DNA from 4 places in the Leuconostoc sp. S50 genome. Region 1 is predicted to be linked to each of the others. Evidence: riboswitches for the same ligand, from Rfam matches in the RefSeq annotation. Region 1 holds a riboswitch; each other region holds the start of a gene.
What was found. Region 1 has a riboswitch for thiamine pyrophosphate ahead of thiT (energy-coupled thiamine transporter ThiT). Riboswitches for the same ligand answer to the same signal wherever they lie in the genome.
Positions count from the first base shown of each region.

Region 1 (5,582 bases):
TTGGTTATTGGCCTTTTCTTAGCCGTTTTGATTATTGTAGCCCTACCAATTACAGGCGGATCATTCAACCCAGCCCGTTCATTGTCACCAGCAATCTTTGTCGGTGGTAAAGCACTCAAGCATTTGCTAGTCTATATTCCAGCACAGCTAATCGCTGGTGCATTGGCAGCATTTGCCGCTAACTACTTCAACAAAGCCAGTGACGAAAAAGCCGTAAAAGCCTAAAGTTTATAAAGATTGACTAACATTGTCAATCTTTTTTTGTTTCTAGAAATAAACGTGTATAATGGAATTTATTGGTAATATTACACACAAGGAGAATTTTTCATGCGTAAGTATATCGCAGAATTTCTAGGAACATTTATGTTAGTGTTCTTTGGAACTGGTAGTGTTGTTTATTCAGCTATTACGACACAATCACCTATCACAATTGGTTTGTCATTTGGTTTGGCATTGGCCGTTGCCATTTATGCTTTTGGTCGAGTTTCTGGTGGACACTTTAACCCAGCCGTATCACTTTCGATGGCAATTCAAAAGCGTTTGTCATGGGTCGAATTTGTCGGCTATGTATTAGCACAACTGATTGGTGCTATTGTCGCTTCTGGTGCTGTCTATCTTGGCGTTACAGCTTATCTAAAGTCACCATCAGTTACAACTGCTTTGTCAGGTCAATCAATGACAGTCAAACAATTCGTCACTTTGGCTGGTCTTGGTCAAACAAACTTTGCTGATGGACAAGGCTGGTACGCTTTCGCCTTTGAATTGATTTTGACTTTCTTGTTTGTTTTGGTCATTTCAATTGTCACTAAATTGGCTAATGTACCGGCGCCATTGATTATCGGTTTGTGGTTAGCTGTTCTAATCATTGTTGCATTACCTATTACAGGTGGTGCTTTCAACCCTGCTCGTGCCTTAGGTCCTGCAATCTTTGTTCAAGGTAAAGCACTTGGTCACGTTTGGGTTTACCTAGTGGCTGATCTACTAGGTGGTGCTTTGGCAGCATTTGCCGCTAACTTCTTCAACAAGGGTGTTACGAAAGAAGCATAATGTTTTTACTAAAAAGAAGCTCATCACGAGCTTCTTTTTTATTATCGCAATTGCCGTGGAAAGTCATGAGGCAATGGACCTGTAATCGTTTTAACGCCACCATCAAAGGGTAAAGGTAGTTCAATGGTAGCTGAATGCAGCATCAATCTTGGCATATGACGCCCACCATATAGGTCATCCCCAACTATTGGATGACCTATACTAGCTAAATGAACCCTAATTTGGTGCATTCGTCCAGTATCCAAACGAATTCGTAATAGTGAATTTTGATAAACTGTATGTACATTAGTCCAATGCGTTACAGCAAATTGTGCTTCGGCGCCATTGACAGCACGTTTCCTGTCGTCTTTTGCATCAATGCCAATTGGTGTTTTAATTATTCCCTGTTTTGTCGGCATCACACCACTCACCCATGCCAAATAAGTCCGCGTAATTACCTTAGCAGATAATAGCTGGTCAAGTATTGGCACTACTAAAGGCGTTTTTGCAACAATAACGGCGCCGGAGGTAGCCCGATCAATTCGATGTACCATATAAGGCGACGCTTCTACATGGCGCCTTTGAAAATCACCGGCAACGTAATTCAGCAAAGTATCATCTTCTGTGGGTGAATGCGGATGCATTTTCATCCCCGCTGGTTTATCAATCACCACAAGATAATCGTTCTCAAATAAAGTTGTTACCTGCTGATTATAATTTGGTCGATAATTAGAACTACTCGTTCTAAAGTCGTCCTGATCAAACGTCATCACTAAGACATCGTTAGTTGCCAAATAGTAACTAGTCGGGACCATTCTGCCATTCACAGTGAAATGACGCTTAATTCTGAGAGCGCCACGAATACGCTTTGGAATGAGCCATTTGGTCCATAAGGCTTTCACTGATTGTCCTGCGTTATGCGGTGATATAATAAATTGATATTGCCATGTTGTCATAGGATAAGTGCCCACACCTTTAGTTGCTTAGCCCCTTAATTTGACTTTATTGTCATTTTAGTTATACTTAAATTATCTGGGGTGCCTTTTGGCTGAGATATACCCACTGAACCTGCTCATGATAATGCATGCGAAGGGAGATACCACATTGTTTAGCTCATTAATGGCGCAACCTGTAAATTCTCTTGACGGTTGCGCTTTTATTTTTTTGGAGATATGAAGTCTATGCAAAATTCTCGTTCCCGCGTCATCGCTGAAGTGGCTATATTTGCCGCCTTGGCTGTTGTTTTCGATTGGTTGACCCTATTTAAAATGCCACAAGGTGGCGCTGTAACCTTGTCACTGGTCCCAATATTATTTGTTGCATACCGTCACGGTGTAAAAGCCGGTATGATTACTGGATTAATTGTTGGTATAGTGACTTTTATTTTAAATCCGTACTATTTAAATCCATTACAAGTATTTTTTGACTATTTCTTTGCCTACACGCTAGTTGGTCTCGGCGGATTGTTCGAAAGCCAATTAAAATATGCACTCCGTCGAGATGCAACAAGGCAAGCAATGATACTCATATCAATTGGTGCCCTATTAGGTGGTTTGGGTCGCTTTTTTGGTTCCTTTTTGGCTGGTGGTTTCTTTTACGGCGCATTTGCCCCTAAAGGACAAAATCCGTGGCTTTACTCACTAATTTACAACGCAGCTTATGTTATCCCACAAATCCTGTTGACGATTGTTGTACTGATTATTTTGCTTCGCGTTCAACCAAAAATGTTCAAATAAAAAGCCAGTTATTATAACAATTCTGAAGGGAAGCTGTTATAATAACTGGCTTTTTCTCGTGATTGGAGACTCGCGTTTATCAACAACCCGATACTTTACTTTGCCAGATTCCAGATAGACGTACAACAATTGTGTCTCATCGTCATCAAAATAACCCAAATTTACAACAACACGACCCTCATATTCTTCAATACCTTGAAAGGCTTTTTTCATAATGTGATGAATAATCATGGCACTTTCAAGTTGTTCATTAGCCTTATCAACAGCGTCATGTAGACTGTCACCATCATCTAAGTTTTGTTTGATTATCGCAACCTTAATAAACGCTCGAAAGCCATATAACCGAGATTCTTGTTCATCTTCTCGATCGATCGCTTGAACATATCCTTGCTTTTCCCAATAACGAAGTTGCCGTGTCGAAATATTTGTCATACGTGCTAACTCGCCAATACGGAATTGTAAATGATCAAGAGACGGTTTTTTAAAATTTTCTTTGTCAAAATTCATGTCTGTGCCTCTAGAAATAGTGTTCTTTGTCAACTAAGTTGCTAAACACCCCTAATATCTATTTAAATATAGCACATTCCTTTGTTAAAACAAAGCCTGCCACTGTTCTAAAATTGGGCCCATTTCAAAATCTTCTACTCGTTGTAATGAAATATTAGCATAGTATTGTCGCTCTTTTTGAGTACTTAATAGTGGTTGAATAGCTGCTAACAAACCATCAACATCGCCATTCTCGACTAAAATGCCGTATTTACCACCGTCTAGTACCTCCGCAGAACCGGTATTTTTCATTGCGACAATTGGTAACCCAAAGCTCATCGCTTCAGCCAAAACCAATGGCAATCCTTCCCAACGAGACGTCTGTAAGAAAATACTAGCATCACGGTAATGTTGTCGTAATGCCTCATCTTTTAGCCCACCACGGTAAATAATTTTATCGTGCGCCGCATATTTTTCAATTAAGCCTTGAAAAGTTGCCATATCTTCTGGTAGTCCATTACCTGCAATTGCCAGGCGCCAATCATTTGGTAATTTTGAAGCCAATTTCACAGCAAAATCGATGCCTTTATGCTGAATCGCAATTCGAGCTGTAAAGGCAATGATATGCTGTGACAAATCAGCACGACCATTTGGTGTGATAGTCAACGGATTCCATATTTTGACGGCGTGCTTATTGTAGGATTTAAAGCCGGCCAAATCGTAGTCTGTTAACACAACAACAGTATCAAGTGCCCGCAAACCTGCTTCAAATTCAGGCTGCATATCAGCATAGTACTGGCTTTTGTAGGTCGTCACATTATTATGCATCCAACCAATTAACTGTGTATCAGGTAATTGTGGTTTCATAACAGCAGCAAAACTAGACAACAAACCACCTGCTAAAATAACCACCTCGAATTCCCGTGCAAGATCAATAAAATCTTGAATTTGTTCAGCATATTTAATATAAGGCTGTGCATCGTTGGCTAAAGTTAACGGTCTCTTTGCTATGCGTAGCTCCGCTGATAGGGCATAAAAGGCTGGTAAATCAGAAAAGCTGTAATACACAACGTTGTGTTGTTGTGCTAAGGCGTTACCCACGACGGTTGTGGCACGCTTCATGCCCCCAAGACCAATGTTTTCAAGGGCAATGAGAATTTTGGTCATATTTTTACTCCAAACATCATTAATTTCCACTCCAATCATCTGCGTTTCGTGGTAACAATCTCGTGGTATCTGTCGCTTTATCGCGCGACTCTGGTGCGTCAGTAATGTAATCACTTAACGTTGATTGATTGCCATTTTTAGACAGTAAGCTTGTAGATTTTGTCCCTAATTCTTGGTTAATTTTTTTCAATCGTTTGACCGTACTATCTTTACTATAATCATATTTAGAAGGATCAACAGCTTTAAATCCTTTTGGTGTGTAGAAGCGCAGCAAATTTTTCTGATTCAAGTTATCTGACATATCTAATTTTTTGTTCACATAACTTTGAATCTTGTTGACTTTAGCCTGCAACTTTTTATCAGGATATTCAATCAACTGATTCGTTTTCGTATTCCAAATGCGTCCTGACAGACTGGCGTATTCAGGTGTTATCCAGTCTTTATTGCGGAAAGCAACAATTTGCACGTGCTGCTTACTTAATAAGTCCTGTCCAAATTGAATATATCGCTTAGTACTAATACCAAGTAAATGCTCCAAGGTAGGTGCAACATCAATTTCACCACCATAAGTATGATCAATATAACCATTTGTCATGCCCGGTATATGAACAATCAATGGCACTCGTTGCAAATTAGCATTATCTAAATCGTTCCAATTACTCTCACTTTTGCCAAGCACCGACGCCAAATAAGGCGCGTCAGTATTAGAAATACCGTAGTGATCACCATACAAGACAACAGCAGTATTATCGTACAACCCTGATTTTTTGAGATAATTAAAGAATTCCTTCACGGATTGATCAAGGTAGTGATTGGTGATGAAATAGTTGTCCACTAATGTTGAACCTGTATTCGACGTCTGGAAATTAGGATCTTGGTCCTGTGCATCTAGCGTATAAGGTGTGTGGTTTGTCACTGTCAAATATTTAGCATAAAACGGCTGCTGCAAACGTTCTAGATAAGGAATAGAGTTTTGAAATAATAATTTATCTTTCAGGCCCCACGATGTCGCTTTTTTACCAGTTAAATCAAAATAATCACCGGAAATCCAATTTTGGTAGCCCATATGTTTGTAAACTGTGCTACGATTCCAAAAGCTACCAATGTTACCATGAAATACTGCGCTTGAATAACCAGCACGTTGATTCAAAATAGCAGGCATTGCCT
Region 1 is NZ_JACVUE010000003.1:160,362-165,943, forward strand. Features, by position in the region: gene IAE53_RS04635 (MIP/aquaporin family protein) at 1-225, shown strand, start outside; gene IAE53_RS04640 (MIP/aquaporin family protein) at 328-1,047, shown strand; gene IAE53_RS04645 (RluA family pseudouridine synthase) at 1,089-1,982, opposite strand; TPP riboswitch at 2,050-2,138, shown strand; gene thiT (energy-coupled thiamine transporter ThiT) at 2,208-2,762, shown strand; gene IAE53_RS04655 (MerR family transcriptional regulator) at 2,799-3,269, opposite strand; gene IAE53_RS04660 (glycosyltransferase) at 3,354-4,415, opposite strand; gene IAE53_RS04665 (LTA synthase family protein) at 4,435-5,582, opposite strand, start outside.

Region 2 (5,582 bases), on a different contig from region 1:
CCATTAAAGATATGCAATCATCAATTGCAAAAACACCAAGAGACTGACAGCTATTAGCCAGTCTCTTTTTTGGATGACCACTGACTGAAAATGAGTGCGTGGTGCGTTTTCTGTAAAACCATGTGAAACCATTGCTGTTGATAGTCGAGTTGACCATTGCAGAGAAACCAAAATCGCTTTGAAAAATAATTGCGGTGAATAAAATGATAAGTGTTCACCTCTCATGAGAGCAGCGATATGGATTGTTTTGATTTCTTGTTTGACGCGGGGGACGAATGTCAGTGCACCTCGTAATCCGTAGACAAAGGTCGTTGGTAAATGCCACTTTTGCTCTAGGGTATTTAATAAATCCACCATATTAGTTGTAAATGAAAAGGCGGCACCAAGATAAATGTAAGCTACAATACGGGTCGCCATAACAATTGCCATGTTGTGAGTGCCATACGTACTAAATGATGTCCACGCCCCTAAAACGGGCAAAATAGGCATTAGCACGAGCAATAAATAGCGTTGCCATGTTAATCTTGATAACATTAAATAAACTGCCGCAATGATGGCTACTATAAAATTAATACGCGCATTCAATATAAAGGTCAGTTCAATACTGACGATTAAAATAAAGACGAATTTAACACCGGAATTCATTAAAATTGCTCCTGATAGTATAATGTTTGATGATCAAGGTGTAGATGATAATTAACAACTGGTAATAGGGCATCTAATTGGTGACTAATAATAATAAAACGCTGTTTACCTTGAGTTGAAAGTTCTTGTAATATTTCAGCGACCACACGTACGGAGGCGACATCTAGCCCAGCAATTGGTTCGTCAAGCAACAACATTGGCGTGCCGACTATTAGCATCAGTAGTAGTTGTAATTTTTTCTTCTGACCGCCAGACAGTTGATAGACAACGTGTTGCCGCAGATGGAGGAGGTTAAGACGCGTGAGAAAATGATCAATTTTTTGGGGTGACCAAAATGCGCGTTGTTGACTATGTTGATAACTCAATGTTAATTCCTCATCGACAGTCATTCTAAGGAACTGGCGCTCTGGGCTTTGAAACGATAGTGCCACTTCTTGAACATATTGTGCAACTTTTAATTTTTGAATATTTTTTGATTGATAAGTTATCTGCCCATCAAAAGATTTCAATTTAGTTAACGCATTAAATAAAGTTGATTTGCCGCTACCATTTGCGCCAGTCAGGAGGGTAATTCCGGGTGCGCCAATAAGAAGTTGTGGCACCGTTATCAAAGTCTTTTTTTCGTTCAATAACTTGAAATGATTTAGTTCAAAAACCCCTTCACTGATTGTTTTAAAAGTATGATGTTGTGGCTTTGGAAGTCGTTGAATAAATTGAGTATGATCAAGTGCTGATATTTTATGATTATGAATTTCCCACACATTGTTGACAATATCTGAATAGCCTGAAAAATCGTGATCCGCAACAAGAATTGAAACACCATCAGCCTGCAATGTTTTTATTTTTTTTAAAATTTCCTGCCGTGCTGTCATATCAACATTAGCGAAAGGTTCATCTAGTAGTAACAATTTACTTTTCATCGCAACAATAATTGCCAAAGCAACTTTTTGTTTTTCACCACCTGATAGTGTGTTCATTTGTTGATTGGCTAGTTGTTTGATGCCGACAAATTTAAGCGCCGCTGTTGCACGTTCAGCTATTTCATCAGACGGAATTTGCAAGTTTTCTAGTGTAAACGTCAATTCCTCAAAAGGGGTAGGCATCGCAAACTGTGTGTCGGGATCTTGAAATAAAAAACCAACATACTGCGCTCTCTGATTAGCTGGTAGCTGGCTGATGGCGGTATTGTCAACCAAAACAGTGCCTTTAAGTTGAGGAAACAGGCCAGCAATAATTTTTAACAAAGTAGATTTACCAATACCCGATGGTCCAATCAAAAGGTTGAAACTATTTTCTTGAATGGTCAATGTCAAGTCGTCAAAAATTTTTGTTTTGCCATAGCTTAAATTAAGGTGTTCTAAAGTAACAATCATGGTTTATGGTATCCTATGTACGCGGAAAAAACCGCTTTATCTGTATTTATCTGTTTTTTTTGCTATTGTAAGTACATCGCTAGTCGTCGCCATATTGATTTTGCTATAAACCATTACAGGTATGTCTGTGATTTCGGCCGCAACTTTTGGTAATTGTGCTAAAATTGCCATCAATTGATCGTAATCGCCTTCTAATGTCGATTCAAACGCACCAACTTGGTAATTAACACCGCTAGCATCAATATAAGCAATGACATGATCAACAATTTTAATCACATCATTTTCGTTGGCAGTCATTGGCAAAACTTGTACTGCAATACTTGAAATCATGAGATCACCTCTGATTGATGCGTTGTCAAAATACCTGATTTAGCAATTAGCTTCTGTGTGAAGTAAACAATGACACCAGCAAAAATTGCCGATGAAATCAGGCGTGTGATAAATAGACCAACTAACAGACCTAATGAATATTGGGCATAGCCATTGCGAAGCAAGTCCCAACCAAAGGTGACAATTGTGACGGTAATGACAGAAGCTGTTAAGCTAGTTTTATCCCAACGTCGATATCCAAAAATAGCAAATCCAATTTCAGTTCCGAGCCCCTGAATGGCACCAGCAACGATATTCATGACACCCCATTGTGAGCCAAAAATCATTTCAATAGTACCTGCAAGTGTTTCGCCAATAATCGAAGCTCCGGCACGGCGAATAATGTATCCCGCCATTGGACCAGCCATTAGCCATGGACCAATTGTTCCATCGTTAGCGTATGGACTTAAACCCATAGGTGTTAATATTGCTGCAATAACATTATAAGCAAATGCCCAAGCCCAGAAAATAAAGCCGAAAAACACCGCGATGAGTGCGATAAAGATGACGTCACGAAGTGACCATTTTGTATGCATGTTGCACACCTCCGAATTTGTTGTGAAAACACCGCCATGAGGTTAGACATACAAAAAGCCAATCTTCGTGGGAAGATTGGCTTTGATATCATATCAATTAAAAATACTACAACAGACTGAATTGGTAGTTTGTCTGTATACAATCAATATTAAAGTAAATCTCCCTACGCTAGTATAATCTAGATCAGGTTATATGGGTATTATCTCAGCCGTTTGGCACCCCAGATTTTGGTGTTTTCAATTGTTTGTGATTAACTCACAAACAGAGTGTACCACAATCCATTTTTGCCTGCAAGCGGTGAAAGTCGTTTGGCTTGCAAAAATGGTCCTTATGGGTATACTTATTATTCATGAGTTGCAATTAATAAGTTATGTTTAGGAGTTGTATTGAGATGCTTTATTTTATTGGATTGGCTGCTGGATTCTTATTAGCTAATCAAAGTGCTATTAATGCAAAATTAGGTGCAGCGGTGCGTTCACCATTTAGGTCGAGTTTAATTTCATTTACAGTCGGGACAATATTTCTCATCGCCGTCTTTTTTGGGACTAGTCAACATATTGTTCCTATTGGCACTGTTTTATCTCATAATCCGTGGTGGATTTGGTTGGGCGGGATTTTGGGTGTCTTCTTTTTAACATCTAACATTTTAATGTTTCCTAAATTAGGGGCAATCCAAACGATTATTCTGCCAATTTTAGGCCAAGTTTTGATGGGAGAAGTGATTGATATTTTTGGGCTTTTTGGGGCACAACAACATCCTTTAACCTGGCTAAAATCGATGGGAATTTTGATTTTATTCTTAGGTATTTATATTGCTGTTGTGTTGGCGAGCCGAGGATTTGCTAAGGTTGAAGAAAAAAGTGACACAGATCATGAAAACGCCGTTGCGTTGAATTTATGGCGTTTATGGGGGATAGTGGCAGGTGCTATTTCAGCCATTCAACAAGCCATCAATGGCCACTTAGGACAATTAATGCATTCCTCAGTCGGTGCCTCGGTGTTTTCTTTTTTGACAGGCACCATCTTGATTTTTTTGGTTGTCATGGTTCGTGACAAGTCTCTTTTACCCAAAACATTCCATGCTAATGAACAGCCATTTTGGTTGTTCATTGGTGGCGTATTGGGCGCTGCGTTTGTTTTCGCAGCCGCCTATTTAGTGCCACAACTGGGAGCAGGAGTAACGGTGACTTTGGGATTATTTGGTTCAATCGTTGGATCAATGGCTGTCACACAATTTGGATGGTGGCGTTCACCACAAAGACAAGTGACGCGGGCACAAATATTTGGTATTATGGCGATGGCAATCGGTGTGCTACTGATAAAATTTGGATAAGGAAAGTCAGCGCATAGCTGGCTTTTTTGCTATACTTGTAGGAGTAAAAAAATTTTTTTAGGAAACATTATGGATAGTATTCATCTTTCGCCACGCCTTGAAGCTGTGGCTAAGCACGTGCCACAAGGCGCAATAATTGCTGATATCGGTTCAGATCATGCCTATTTACCTGCACATTTACTCTTGACCAATCATGTCCAGCATGCCATAGCTGGTGAAGTTGCTCAGGGACCGTTTGAAAATGTCCAACATGAAATTAACAAACGACATCTGAATGGCAAACTTGAGGCGCGATTAGCGAATGGTCTAGCCGCTATTGATACAGCTGATAAGGTTAACACAGTTGTAATTGCTGGCATGGGCGGCATTTTAATTCAAGACATTTTGTCAGCTGGTCAGTCAAAAAAACATGAGTACAATACTTTGATTTTACAACCAAATACTGATGAGAATGTTGTCAGATCATGGTTAAACAACAATCACTATTTGATTATAGCGGAAGATATTGTTCAGGAAGGTTCGCATTTTTATGAAGTGATTGTTGCAACACCTGGTGATTCAAAATTATCTGATCGTGAGATTGATTTTGGTCCGTATCTGTTGCAAGCAAAATCACCAATTTTTGTCGCCAAGTGGCAAAAAGAATGTGACCGCATCCAACTTATTTTGGAACATTTGAAAGATTCAGGAAACCAAAGTACAGTAGCTTATAAGAAATGGCAAACGAATTATGATCGCATCAAGGAGCTGATATCGTGATTGCACAAGAATTAATTGATCAAATTGAACAGTTTGCGCCACTATCATTGGCAGAAGCAGGGGATCCCACCGGTTTACAAATTGGCAACCCTAATCAACAAATTAATCGCGTTATGACTACGTTAGACGTGCGTCCAGAGGTTGTCAAAGAAGCCATTGCTGCTAAGGTAGACTTTATTTGGGCACATCATGAGGCAATGTTTTTTCCAGCCAAAAACTTAGACCTATCTGTTCCACAAAATCAAATGTATGCAGATCTTATCGGGAATCAAATTGTCGTTTATGCATCACATACCAATTTGGACAGTGCTTTTGGTGGGATGAATGATTGGTTATCCGCTGCGCTAAATATTGAGGACACAGTGCCTTTAATCCCTAATGCAGATGGCAAAACAGGATTAGGACGAATTGGTAAGTTAAATAAACCATTGACAGTGGCTAATTTTGCGAAACAAATGCGTGATATTTTTCACGTTGAAGCTGTTCGTGTCATAGCCAATGATCTTAATCGTGTCATTTCAACGGTGGCAGTTCTAGGTGGAGATGGGGGTAAGTTTTGGCCAATA
Region 2 is NZ_JACVUE010000001.1:515,796-521,377, forward strand. Features, by position in the region: gene IAE53_RS02440 (ribonuclease HII) at 1-47, shown strand, start outside; gene IAE53_RS02445 (energy-coupling factor transporter transmembrane protein EcfT) at 4-645, opposite strand; gene IAE53_RS02450 (ABC transporter ATP-binding protein) at 645-2,018, opposite strand; gene IAE53_RS02455 (thiamine-binding protein) at 2,055-2,348, opposite strand; gene IAE53_RS02460 (ECF transporter S component) at 2,345-2,923, opposite strand; TPP riboswitch at 3,068-3,157, opposite strand; gene IAE53_RS02465 (DMT family transporter) at 3,316-4,257, shown strand; gene IAE53_RS02470 (class I SAM-dependent methyltransferase) at 4,327-5,016, shown strand; gene IAE53_RS02475 (Nif3-like dinuclear metal center hexameric protein) at 5,010-5,582, shown strand, end outside.
Region 2: linked by a shared signal. The riboswitch ahead of IAE53_RS02460 (ECF transporter S component) and the one ahead of thiT (energy-coupled thiamine transporter ThiT) in region 1 are both predicted to bind thiamine pyrophosphate.

Region 3 (5,582 bases), on a different contig from region 1:
TCTAATTTTGCCTGAAAATGTTTTCCTTATCTTGGCAGAAAATCCAGATGATAGTATGCATGGTTTTGAGACATCTGAATATGCGGTTCAAACTTCTGATGCCGCAATTAAGGATCGGACAACAAGATTAGTGATGAGCGTATCAGTGAAGGATTGGCTAGCATGGGCTGCTAAAGGTGACCAACGGCCAAATATTCATGATTTGGTGCGCAGATTTATCGCTGAAAATGCTGGTTTATTATATCCTGTTGTGCGTGAAGTTGATTTGAATCCGACCCCGCGTGCTTGGCAACGTGTGTCGGATAATCTTTTTGAATTGCTGAAGCAATCAAATCGTCAGCAAGAAGATTTATTATTTGATATTGTGGCGGGTGATTTAGGTCAAGTAGTTGCCACGCAATTTGTTCGATTTGTACGTGAACAAACGCCTAGTCTCACAGCCGAAGAGGTTTTTGACTCAAAGCCAGACGGACCTAAAGTACCTTTAAACATTCGTTCTAAATTTGAAAGTTATTCAGAAATTCAAAAAATGACAGTGATGAAAACATTGTTATTGACGGCAGATATGACACACGATAATAACGCTGCACGTTTTAGTGAATTACTACAATTGGTGGCACCAGATGGGCAATATGCACTGGTCAAGCAAATGACAAATGCCCCAATTTTAGATGATTTATACAATTCAGAAGAACACTATGCAAACGTGTTGTATCAACAAATTATGGACATTGCAACCAGATGATAACGCAGGATGAAACGGATAATTTAATATTAGGTGGTATTAAAACCTTGCTAGATGTTTCACCCCTATATGGCAACATTGTCATGAATTTAACCCGCGAAATGAACCTGTTAGCACCGCATCCTTTGGCATTAAAATGGCAAAATCATCGTTGGTACTTAGTAATCAATCCAGCTCGTTTAACAGAAAATTTCAGCACATACAATCAGATTGCGGCTGCATTGGCACATGAAGCACTGCATGTTATTTGGGAACACCCAGTTCGCTATGCTGCAACGCACCAAGCAAAATCAGTTGTTGATCTAGGAACTGATGTGGCGATTAATCAATATTTACCTAAGGAATTAGGTGAGTTACCAACGGCTGTGACTTTGCAAATGTTGTTTGATGTGTACGGCGAATGGTTTGCGCCTTATCAAGATTCGCAAACTTATATTGATTTAATCAGTCGTTTTGAAGATGATGTGCCTGCTCATGGTGACGTCGACGGCCACGGTGAGTGGGCGAGTGTTGGCGATGAGTCTGATGAGGCTAAATCGGCACTTGAACAAGTCATTCGTCAAGCTAATGAAGATGCACAAAAATCTGGGCGAGGTCACTTGGCTAGTGCTGTCATACAACAGATTTCCGCGGTGGTGGTGCCTAAAAAAAATTGGCGTCAAATCTTCAAAGCAGGGGTAAGCCAAGTGCCTAATCAAAAGCAATCATCACGCGCACGATTTAATCGACGCCAAGCCTATCGAATGGATTTACTTGGTGAAATTAGTAAGTACGAAAATGAAATTTTGGTATTTGTCGACAATTCAGCTTCTATTAGTGATAGACTAGTGGGTAAATTCCTAGCCAATGTGATGCAAATAACACAACAATTTGATGCTAAAGTCCGCGTGTTTTCATTTGATACAGCAGTTGAAGTGATTAAAAATATCAATCATTGGCAGCGCCGTGCTGGTGGAGGAACGGCATTTCTAAGTATTTTTGACTATCTAGATAAACAAAAAACACCTCGTGAGACGACAACAGTGATTATCCTAACTGATGGTGACGGTGAAACATCACCGATTATGTCACATTATCGTCGTGTTTATTGGATACTGCCAGAACAGCAACAACTCAGTTTGCCTAATCAAATTGGAAAGGTGTTGACCCTATGAAATTAAATCCAACAGATCTGAGTAGTTTTATTGCCAAAGACAATCGGTTCAAAAGAGCTGAAGCATTATTAACTGATCACTGGGAGTCCCTGTTATTAAGTGAGCCATGGGGCATGACGATGATGACGCGTTCAGATATTGTCTATGCAAAAGCATTAGTTGCATCAGGCGCTATTACACCCAGAGTTGATCTGACAACGTTTAAAGGCGTCCAACAGTTTATTCAGCGTAATGCAGTTCGGCTTTCACCAGATGTCGTCACAATGTTAAAGGAGCCATTCTTATGAAAATTAATCTTGTACTTGCACCAGAACAGTCAGTTTCAGAATTATTAGCACTTCAAACAGCGAATCCAGACAACGTGTTTTACCTCGGCAAGGTATCACAATTGGCTGGTTCGAATGTTTTGATTTTAGATGCACCAGAAATTGTCCAACAATTTCAACGGCCATTAGGCTTTGATAGTCGTTATACTAATGATCAACTAACTGGTCGTGTGATTCATCAAATTGCCTTTCAGGCTAAAGATGATAATGATAAACTAATTGGTAAGTTAGTAAATGTTGCCGGTGTTGTGGCTCAAAATGATAATGGCAAAGCAGATTATATGTTATGGACTTTTTGGCAAAATCACAGTCAATTAGCTGATTTTTTGAAAAGTACACAGTATCAGCAAATGATTAATTTGATGAAAAATCCTTACACCACAACTTATCAACGTGTTACAAGTGATTCGCAATTGTCACTGAAGCATCAAATGAGAGATGTTGATCCTGAATGGTGGGGTTGATTATCTGGTGACATTCGTTTACACTTATCTTGAATTAAATAAAATATCTGGGGTGCCAATCGGCTGAGAAATACCCATTGAACCTGATGACGTTAGTACGTACGAAGGGAGATATGTTGCACAAGCTAGTGTTTTTTAAATGTTGATTACTGGCCGTGAACGCATCTTCTTGGAGTGGGTTCGCGGCCTTTTTGTGTCCTACTATGGAGAAAACATGACAACCTTACAAACAATTAGAGAACAATTTATGCCTCAAATCATGGCTGAGCCTTTTGTGAAAGCTATTGGCAGTAATTCATTAACTCAGCAGCAAGCTGATTATTATACAGCACAAGATGCAAGCTACATTGAAGCTTTTATGCCCATTGTGAATCAAATTGATGAATCATTACATTTAACCAGGCCGACAAGCGACGATGAAGGACAAGCACACCTTAGTCTAGTGGATGCTGTTGCCCCAAAACCTTTGGATTTGGTGGGGCAATCTTATGTGAGCCACATGCGTTCTGCAGCTCAAAAAGGTGCTATGGCAGCAATTATGGCAACCTTACCTTGTGTAGAATCCTATTATTTTATAGCTAAAGCACTGGCACATCAAACAAACAATGGTTGGCAGCAATATTATGCCAGTAAACAATATCATGATTTGGTAACCTATTACTGGCAGATTGTTGACCATTCAGACAGTCAACTGGATGTCGCTATTTTTGAAAAATCATATCAATTTGAACTAAAATTTTGGCGGAATGCCTATGAAAAAGGGAGTCAATACTAATGACGATAAAAAATGTACGGACACAATCACCACTTGTTCTGACTTATGCTAACTTTGTTACCCCACAATTCGTAGCCAATGTCGTGAATGTTATTGGTGCTTCGCCTCTTATGAGTCGGGAAGTTAGTGAATTTAATGATTTATGTCAAATTGCAGATGCCGTTGTCATTAATATTGGTACGCTTAAGGCCAATGAACTGTCTGATATTGTAACGCTTTCAAAGGTCGCTAATAATTTAGATAAACCTGTTATCTTGGATCCAGTGGCAGTTGCAGTGCCCTTTCGTAGTAAGGCCGTGCAGACTTTGATGCAAGAAGGGCATGTTGATATCATTCGAGGCAACGCAGCGGAAATAGCGTGGTTTGCCGATATTGATTTTGACAGTCAAGGCATTGATGCCACTGGTAGTGGGGATGTGATTGCCATCGCACAATTAGCAGCAGAAAAGACTGGTGCCATAATTGCATTAAGTGGCGCCAAAGATGTTATTAGTGATGGTCATCATACTGCCGTCATTGAGACAGATGTGCCATTATTATCAACTAATGTGGGTACTGGCGATGCCTTATCGTCTGTGATTGGCGCGTTTGTAGCCGAATCACTCACTGTGGAAAATGTCACGTACGCGATGGCAACTTTTAAGTTAGCTGGGCTCAAAGCCAGCCGTCAAATTACGACACCAGGTTTTTATAGTATGCAATTGCTAGATGAACTTGCTGCAATTACAAGCGAGGAAGTAGCGACGTTTATGATTGAAAGTGTGCAATATTTATGAGCAATGAAACACCACAAGTATTAACAATTGCTGGTGCTGATAGTAGTGGCGGTGCCGGTATTAGTGCTGATTTAAAGACATTTGCTGCACAAGGTGTCTATGGTGCTAATGTATTTGTCGCTTTAACAGCGCAAAATACGTTGGGTGTTCAAGATGTTTTGATGACCCCACCTGATATGATTTGGTCACAAATGAAATCAATCGCTGATGATTTAGCGATTAAAGCAACCAAAACTGGTATGCTCGGTAACGCAGAGACAGTAGCGCTTGTTGCCAAAGGCTTGCAAAATTTTGATTTTGGTAAATATGTGTTAGATCCGGTAATGGTTGCGAAAGGTGGCGCAAAGTTGCTTAATCCTGATGCAGTGGCTGCCGTGAAAAGTTTATTGTTACCGCTGACAGAACTTGTAACGCCTAATATGCCAGAAGCTGAAATTTTAAGTGGTCAAGCGATTAATAATCGGCAAGACATGCAACGTGCAGCTAAGGCGATTCAAAAATTAGGCGCCAAAAATGTTTTATTGAAAGGAGGTCATGGGCAGTCATCACGTATTGAGGATTACGTCTTATTGGCTGATGGGACAGATTTCTGGTTGGCAAGTCAGCGGGTCCTTACGGCGCGTACCCACGGCACTGGAGACACTATTTCGGCAGCGATTACGGCACAATTAGCGCTTGGCAAAACTTTAGATGTGGCGATTTTGCATGGGAAAAGATACGTTGACGCCACAATTCGTGATGGCATTGCTGTTGGACACGGGCATGGGCCACTTAACCATGGGACCAAATTGGTGACAGAAGATACAGTTGAGGTACTTCATGACATTTAATCCGTTAATATTACGACGTTATTTTGTTTTAGGCACTCAAAATGTGGAAAACGAATCACAATTTTTTGATATTTTAACAACCGCTTTGAAATATGGTATTACTGCTTTTCAATATCGTGAAAAAGGTGATGGCGCATTAAAAGGTGCTGAAAAATACCGTGTGGCAGAGCGTGTACGCGATTTAACACGCCAGTATCACGTGCCTCTAATCATCGATGATGATATACCATTAGCTCACCAAATTCACGCTGATGGTGTACACTTTGGTCAAAAAGATGGTAATATTATTGAAAATGTTCGTGCTTGCAATGGCATGTTTGTTGGTGTTTCCGTGACGACGCAAGCTGATTTTCATCGTGTTCAAGGTGTATCGGGAATTGATTACATTGGTGTTGGACCAATATTTGCGACGAAGACAAAAGCTGATGCTAATCCACCAATTGGTCTCGAAGGACTGAGCGATATTAAGCGCATTAGCCATTGGCCAATCGTCGCTATTGGTGGTATTTCAA
Region 3 is NZ_JACVUE010000001.1:109,693-115,274, forward strand. Features, by position in the region: gene IAE53_RS00450 (ATP-binding protein) at 1-745, shown strand, start outside; gene IAE53_RS00455 (VWA-like domain-containing protein) at 742-1,899, shown strand; gene IAE53_RS00460 (hypothetical protein) at 1,896-2,186, shown strand; gene IAE53_RS00465 (hypothetical protein) at 2,183-2,689, shown strand; TPP riboswitch at 2,728-2,816, shown strand; gene IAE53_RS00470 (transcriptional regulator) at 2,904-3,464, shown strand; gene thiM (hydroxyethylthiazole kinase) at 3,464-4,240, shown strand; gene thiD (bifunctional hydroxymethylpyrimidine kinase/phosphomethylpyrimidine kinase) at 4,237-5,070, shown strand; gene thiE (thiamine phosphate synthase) at 5,060-5,582, shown strand, end outside.
Region 3: linked by a shared signal. The riboswitch ahead of IAE53_RS00470 (transcriptional regulator) and the one ahead of thiT (energy-coupled thiamine transporter ThiT) in region 1 are both predicted to bind thiamine pyrophosphate.

Region 4 (5,582 bases), on a different contig from region 1:
TTCACAGCGTGTATAATTTTAGGAATAAAACTAAAAGCGCCTAATATACCGTAGACGAAGGTAGCAGACATTTTGACATTTTGCTCCAAAGAACGTAGTAATTTGTATAACACCATAGTCGATATAAAAGCTGCGCCCAAAAAAATATACACTCCGACACGAGTCGTCATGACCAAAGCAAAATGTACCCGCTGTTCTTTGCTTCCGGTACCAAAAAAATAGAACGAAGTAAATGATCCAATGGCCGGCAGTATACTTACAATCAACAATCGAGCAAAGTTCTTTGCAAAATTCCCAGTTATCAATAAAATTAATAGACTCATTACAATCAAGATTAAATTGAGATATACTGATTTTGTGAAAGCTATTTCAAAAGAGATAAGTAAGACCAATACTAGTTTTTGAGTTTCATTCATCAACATATTTTCTCCTCATAGCGCAGGCCACTTGTATCGAAATGAACGTGATAGTCAACATATTTTGCAATGCCATGTGTTTGGTGCGAAATCATAATGACGGTTTGATGTAAATCATCAGCGACCTCCTTAATAGTTGCCATAACATGTTGAATAGACATCTTATCCAAGCCCGCCAAAGGCTCATCTAATAATAATATTTCTGGAGAAATAACTATCATAATTAATAATTGTAATTTTTTTTTGCTGCCCGCCTGACAATTCATACACGCTATGCTCTGATAGTCCGTCAAGATTTAGCCGGTCGATAACTTTGGATATTTTGTCTTTAGTCCAGTATCCTTTGAAACGACTCTTTGATCTAGCTTGCTCAAGTTCTTCTTTTACTGTAATGTTTAAAAATTGATTCATTGCGTTTTGAAAAACTAGCCCCACTAAACGTGCATATTTCTTAAAAGGTAAATTATTAATCGCTTGCTCTTCGTAGCATAATGTTCCTTGAAAGTCATGCAATCTCGCAAAAGTTAATAACAAACTTGACTTACCAATACCATTTGGTCCAGTAATTAATGTTATTTTATTTTTGGCCCACTTAAAATCACTATTTTTTAAAATAGGCATGATGCCATTTTTCAAGGTCACATCAACCATATTGAATGATAATTCATCTACTTCATTGTGAACCTTTAACAGCTGTGGACTATATTCATTAAATATATCCTTAATTTCATTTTTGCCTGCTTGATAAAGTGTTTTATTTGCTATGCGAAAGACATCCGTCATCAGCGACTGATAACCACTTGTATCATGATCAGAAACTAGAATGCCATGTCCACGATCAGCTAACTTTTTCAACAATAACTGCAATTCTTTTCGATGCACGAGATCAACCGCTGCAAAAGGTTCATCTAACAAAATGATTTCGGCGCCCATAGCCAACGTTTCAGCTAAAGCCACTTTTTGCAATTCCCCACCTGATAGATGAGCTAAATCACTATGCCTCAGTGGTTCAATACCAACTTCAATTAATGCTTCATTGATTCGTTTATCTATTTCTTGCTTTGATAGAGACAAATTTTCAAGTGAAAAAATTAATTCATCTTCCACACGATCCATTGCGAACTGTTGATCGGGATGTTGAAATAACATAGCTACTTTTCTCGATCGAAAATTAGCTTTAATTGTTGCGATATTATGTTTATTTAATAAAACTGTTTCTGACAATTCACCACCATACTTGGGATACAAACCAGCTAGAGCAGTCATCAATGTAGACTTCCCACAACCTGATTCACCAACTAATAAAATAAATCGTCCCGGTTGTATGGATAGCGTAATATCTTTTAAAATTAATTGGTCATCAATTTTAATATCTAAATGGCTAGTTTTTAAAATCGTCATTATTGGTCATCCTAACATCACTTTTTTAATAACTTAGACTTTTCTAATAGATTAACAATCCAATAAACTAGTAGGCCAGCAAAAAAAGCAATTGAAATCCACCGTACAATGAACAATCCGATTAACATACTAATTCCAAACTGAAGATAGCCATCATGGAACAATGACCATACAAAAGTCACAATAGTTCCTGTAAGGGTCGACAAAATTAAACCTGTTTTCCAATTTTTATAGCCTGTTAATGTGAAACCTAACTCTGATCCAATTCCTTGAATAAAACCAGAAATTAAAGTCGCTACACCCCAGTAACCACCCAAAAGTGCTTCTCCTGTCGCACCTAGTAATTCACCAATTAATCCAGCCCCCATCCTTCTCAATAGATAGCTGGAAAGTGGCGCTGCCATCATCCAAGGACCAATTGTAATTGCAATTGTGTATTGATGTAATCCGAGTGGGACCAAAACAGCATCTAAAGCTGTGTATATCGGATCCATAATAAAATAAATGACACCAAAAGCAATACCTATTAATGCCATTAATATCACTTCTCGCAACGACCACCTAACCTTTGATTCAGATGAGATTTCTAACTGTTCCATAAACATATTCTCCTTTTGATTGAGGTCGTAAGCTTTGCTAATATACCGTTTTAGTAATAAGTGATCATAGAAAAAACCACCAACCACAAAAGAGAATAGTGATTGATGGCATCAAAAAATGTCTTAATCTAACTTATCTTCCTTCGCAGGTATTAACCTGACAGGTTCAATGGGTATAATCTCAACCTTACGGTACCCCAGATAAAATATTAAACTACGTGAAAAAGTATAACTCATTGTTTTCAAAAAGGCAATGCACTGATTCCTACTTTTTTTAATGTTTGTAATTATTTTGTAGTAGTGTTATTCTTAATTCATAAAATATTATATGTTGTCCACTAGGGGTGCCTTCTTGGCTGAGATGATGTTTACATCAGTCCCTTCGAACCTGATCTAGTCAACACTAGCGTAGGAAAGTGGCATTCTTTTATTTAATAAAGATGCTCTTTTTGCGCTCTTAACAAAGCGCTTTTTTTGTTGACTAAAAACCAATTATTAGGAGATATTATGTTGTTTTCAGAAGAATTACGTGCTCATGCACAACCAATTATGACTGCTATTCATGAACACCCATTTGTACGTGGTATCGCGACAGGATACGTTCCACGAGAAGCTTTAATTTTTTATGTTGAACAAGATTTTCAATATTTGAGTGAATTTATTAAAATTTATGCCACTGCAATTACAAAACTAACTGACCGTACCGAGATAAAATTTTTTGCGAATTCAATTGATTTTATTTTGAATAGCGAAATTCATCCACACCACGTCTTTTGCGATGTGGCCGGCGTTCAATATGAAATGTTACAACATGCAACACCAGCACCAAAAGCATATTTGTATGAATCACATATGTATCGTGCAGCTGATACAGGTTTACTGCTGAATATTCTCGCTGCTTTTCAAGCTTGTCCTTGGACGTACCATGAAATTGCCAGCAAGCAAGTTCAAGAAAAGGCTAATAATCAAGCTAATCCTTTTAAAGGATGGATTGATTTCTATGCCAAAACGGATGATGATTCTCAGACCACACTCTCTGATCAAATTTTCGATTGGATTGATCGTTTGGCATCAGAGGCAACATCATCACAACGTGAAGAAGCTATGCAATTTTTCTTAAAAAGTTGTGAACTAGAATGGCAGTTTTGGGAGCAAGCTTTTTACCAACAAGACTGGAAATTTAAATCAGTCATTGATTAAACAAATAAAAGTTGCCAGTATTCTTTAAAAAGTCTCTTTGGTGTCAAGCACTTAGTTTATTTAAAATTTCTGTTATCATTACAATACTACTCTGTCAATTCTATTTTTATATAAAGTAACAAAAACGTGTAAACTGTTTAAATCATTCTAGATTGCTCATAAGTCAATAACAAAGCCTATCACTCGTCAAAGTCAAACCAGGCGAATTCTAATGACAAAAACTAACCCATTTGGATTCGCAACGAAGTCTAGTAATGGGCTAACTAGACATAACTGGACTTCTTTCAAAAGTTATGGTGACGTTATAGCGATTGTTACAAAATACAATTTCACGATTTTAGAATTTTTTCTGGATTATTTATAGAGCTGTTATCGATAAGAAATGCTAATGACTCTGCCAATCAATTTATTTTTTGCCACCTCTTCAATTGAAAAAAAGCTGATTATTGAAGTTTGTGCAATGATGAATAACCAAGCTCTCGGATATAAAGTGATAAGACTCTTTTCGCATTATTTTTATTGTATTTATCAGTATTTTGAGGTACTTTATTTCCGATTTCATCAAAAAAAGCACCAGTCACATTTTCAAATTTTTCATTCAAAGCCAGTAAGCTACCCACCGGTACAGAAGTATTCGTCAGAGACTTTGTATACGCCATCAGATTGCTTTTTACATCCCCAGGGAAAAAGCTATTAATAGTGGTCTTCTGTGCTGCCAATTGGTCAACCAGTACCTGTACTAATAGCATTTTATGAGTAATTGCCCATGTGGCGCGCATCAATGCGTTAAATTGTTGTTCACAAATCGGAGCCATTGCAATAGCCTGTGGGTTTCCCGTGACAATCAATACTCGACTTCCTCTTAATACTTTTAAAAGAGCTATTGTCAAATAATAATGGGCTAACAAGTTGTTATTAATATTATCTTGACTGTTAGTTGGATAAATACCGGCACTATGGATCAAGACATCTATCCGCTCTGTGTTTTTCAAAATAAATTCAACAACTTTTTGACGTTCTGAATTGATTGACAGATCACCAGCAACATACTTGACATTATTACCAAGACTAGTTTGGGCTAATTGCAACTTGTGCTCATTACGGCCAACCAAAATCACTTGATTATTAATTGATAAATCTCGCGCTATGGCAAATCCAACACCAGATCCACCACCAGTTATCACAATATTTTTCATTCAGTATTTTACCTTTCATAACTATTATTTTATCAAAACCAATCCATAATAGCTCAAATAGAATACTAAACGCTACTATTTTCGCATGGGGTGACGTCATCTCAAAAAAACGAAATGGCACTGTTATCATTTGAATGAAGATAAAGTTCTCGCAAAAAATAATGTGTTCAAAAAAGTGAAAGGACAATTTATCTATTAGCTAAATGCGTTTATTTGAATTATTATAACGACGAGTACACGTTTAAGTCCATCTAAATACGTTCCGTTTTCTCGACACATTACTTTTCCAGCAATGATTTAGATATTTCGTTTTTTTACGTTTTACGTCATTAACGATGTTAATATTACCAACCTTAATTTGTATGAAATATGCTGTTTTGACAGTTGTTTGATAAGTTCTCATTTAGTACTATATAATATCAGAACTAATAAAGTATCATCATAATAGTTATGATTTAAACGGTCATAATCTAATATAAAGGATTGTTTTTGATACAGCGTATGCCATTTTTGACTAGTTGAAGCAGCATAAAATAACGGGGCCGAAATACTAGTTGACTGGAATTTATTAAGCGGTTTACCAGACATATTATAACCACTACTTATTTTTTCAAATGAACTAAAGAAATTCATCAACTTGATCAATATTTGATTTTCTTTACTACTTCTATCTTTATCAAGCGCTAAGTTATAGGGAATTCTAAATGCATTATAGTAATAATCATCATCGTGCTTGTTGAGTTTAACGTTTTTACCATAGGCTAAAGATT
Region 4 is NZ_JACVUE010000002.1:87,294-92,875, forward strand. Features, by position in the region: gene IAE53_RS02980 (energy-coupling factor transporter transmembrane protein EcfT) at 1-422, opposite strand, end outside; gene IAE53_RS11380 (hypothetical protein) at 416-637, opposite strand; gene IAE53_RS02985 (ATP-binding cassette domain-containing protein) at 600-1,817, opposite strand; gene IAE53_RS02990 (ECF transporter S component) at 1,835-2,416, opposite strand; TPP riboswitch at 2,538-2,626, opposite strand; TPP riboswitch at 2,747-2,848, shown strand; gene tenA (thiaminase II) at 2,924-3,616, shown strand; gene IAE53_RS03000 (hypothetical protein) at 3,828-3,980, shown strand; gene IAE53_RS03005 (SDR family NAD(P)-dependent oxidoreductase) at 4,060-4,812, opposite strand; gene IAE53_RS03010 (glycosyl hydrolase family 8) at 5,212-5,582, opposite strand, start outside.
Region 4: linked by a shared signal. The riboswitch ahead of IAE53_RS02990 (ECF transporter S component) and the one ahead of thiT (energy-coupled thiamine transporter ThiT) in region 1 are both predicted to bind thiamine pyrophosphate.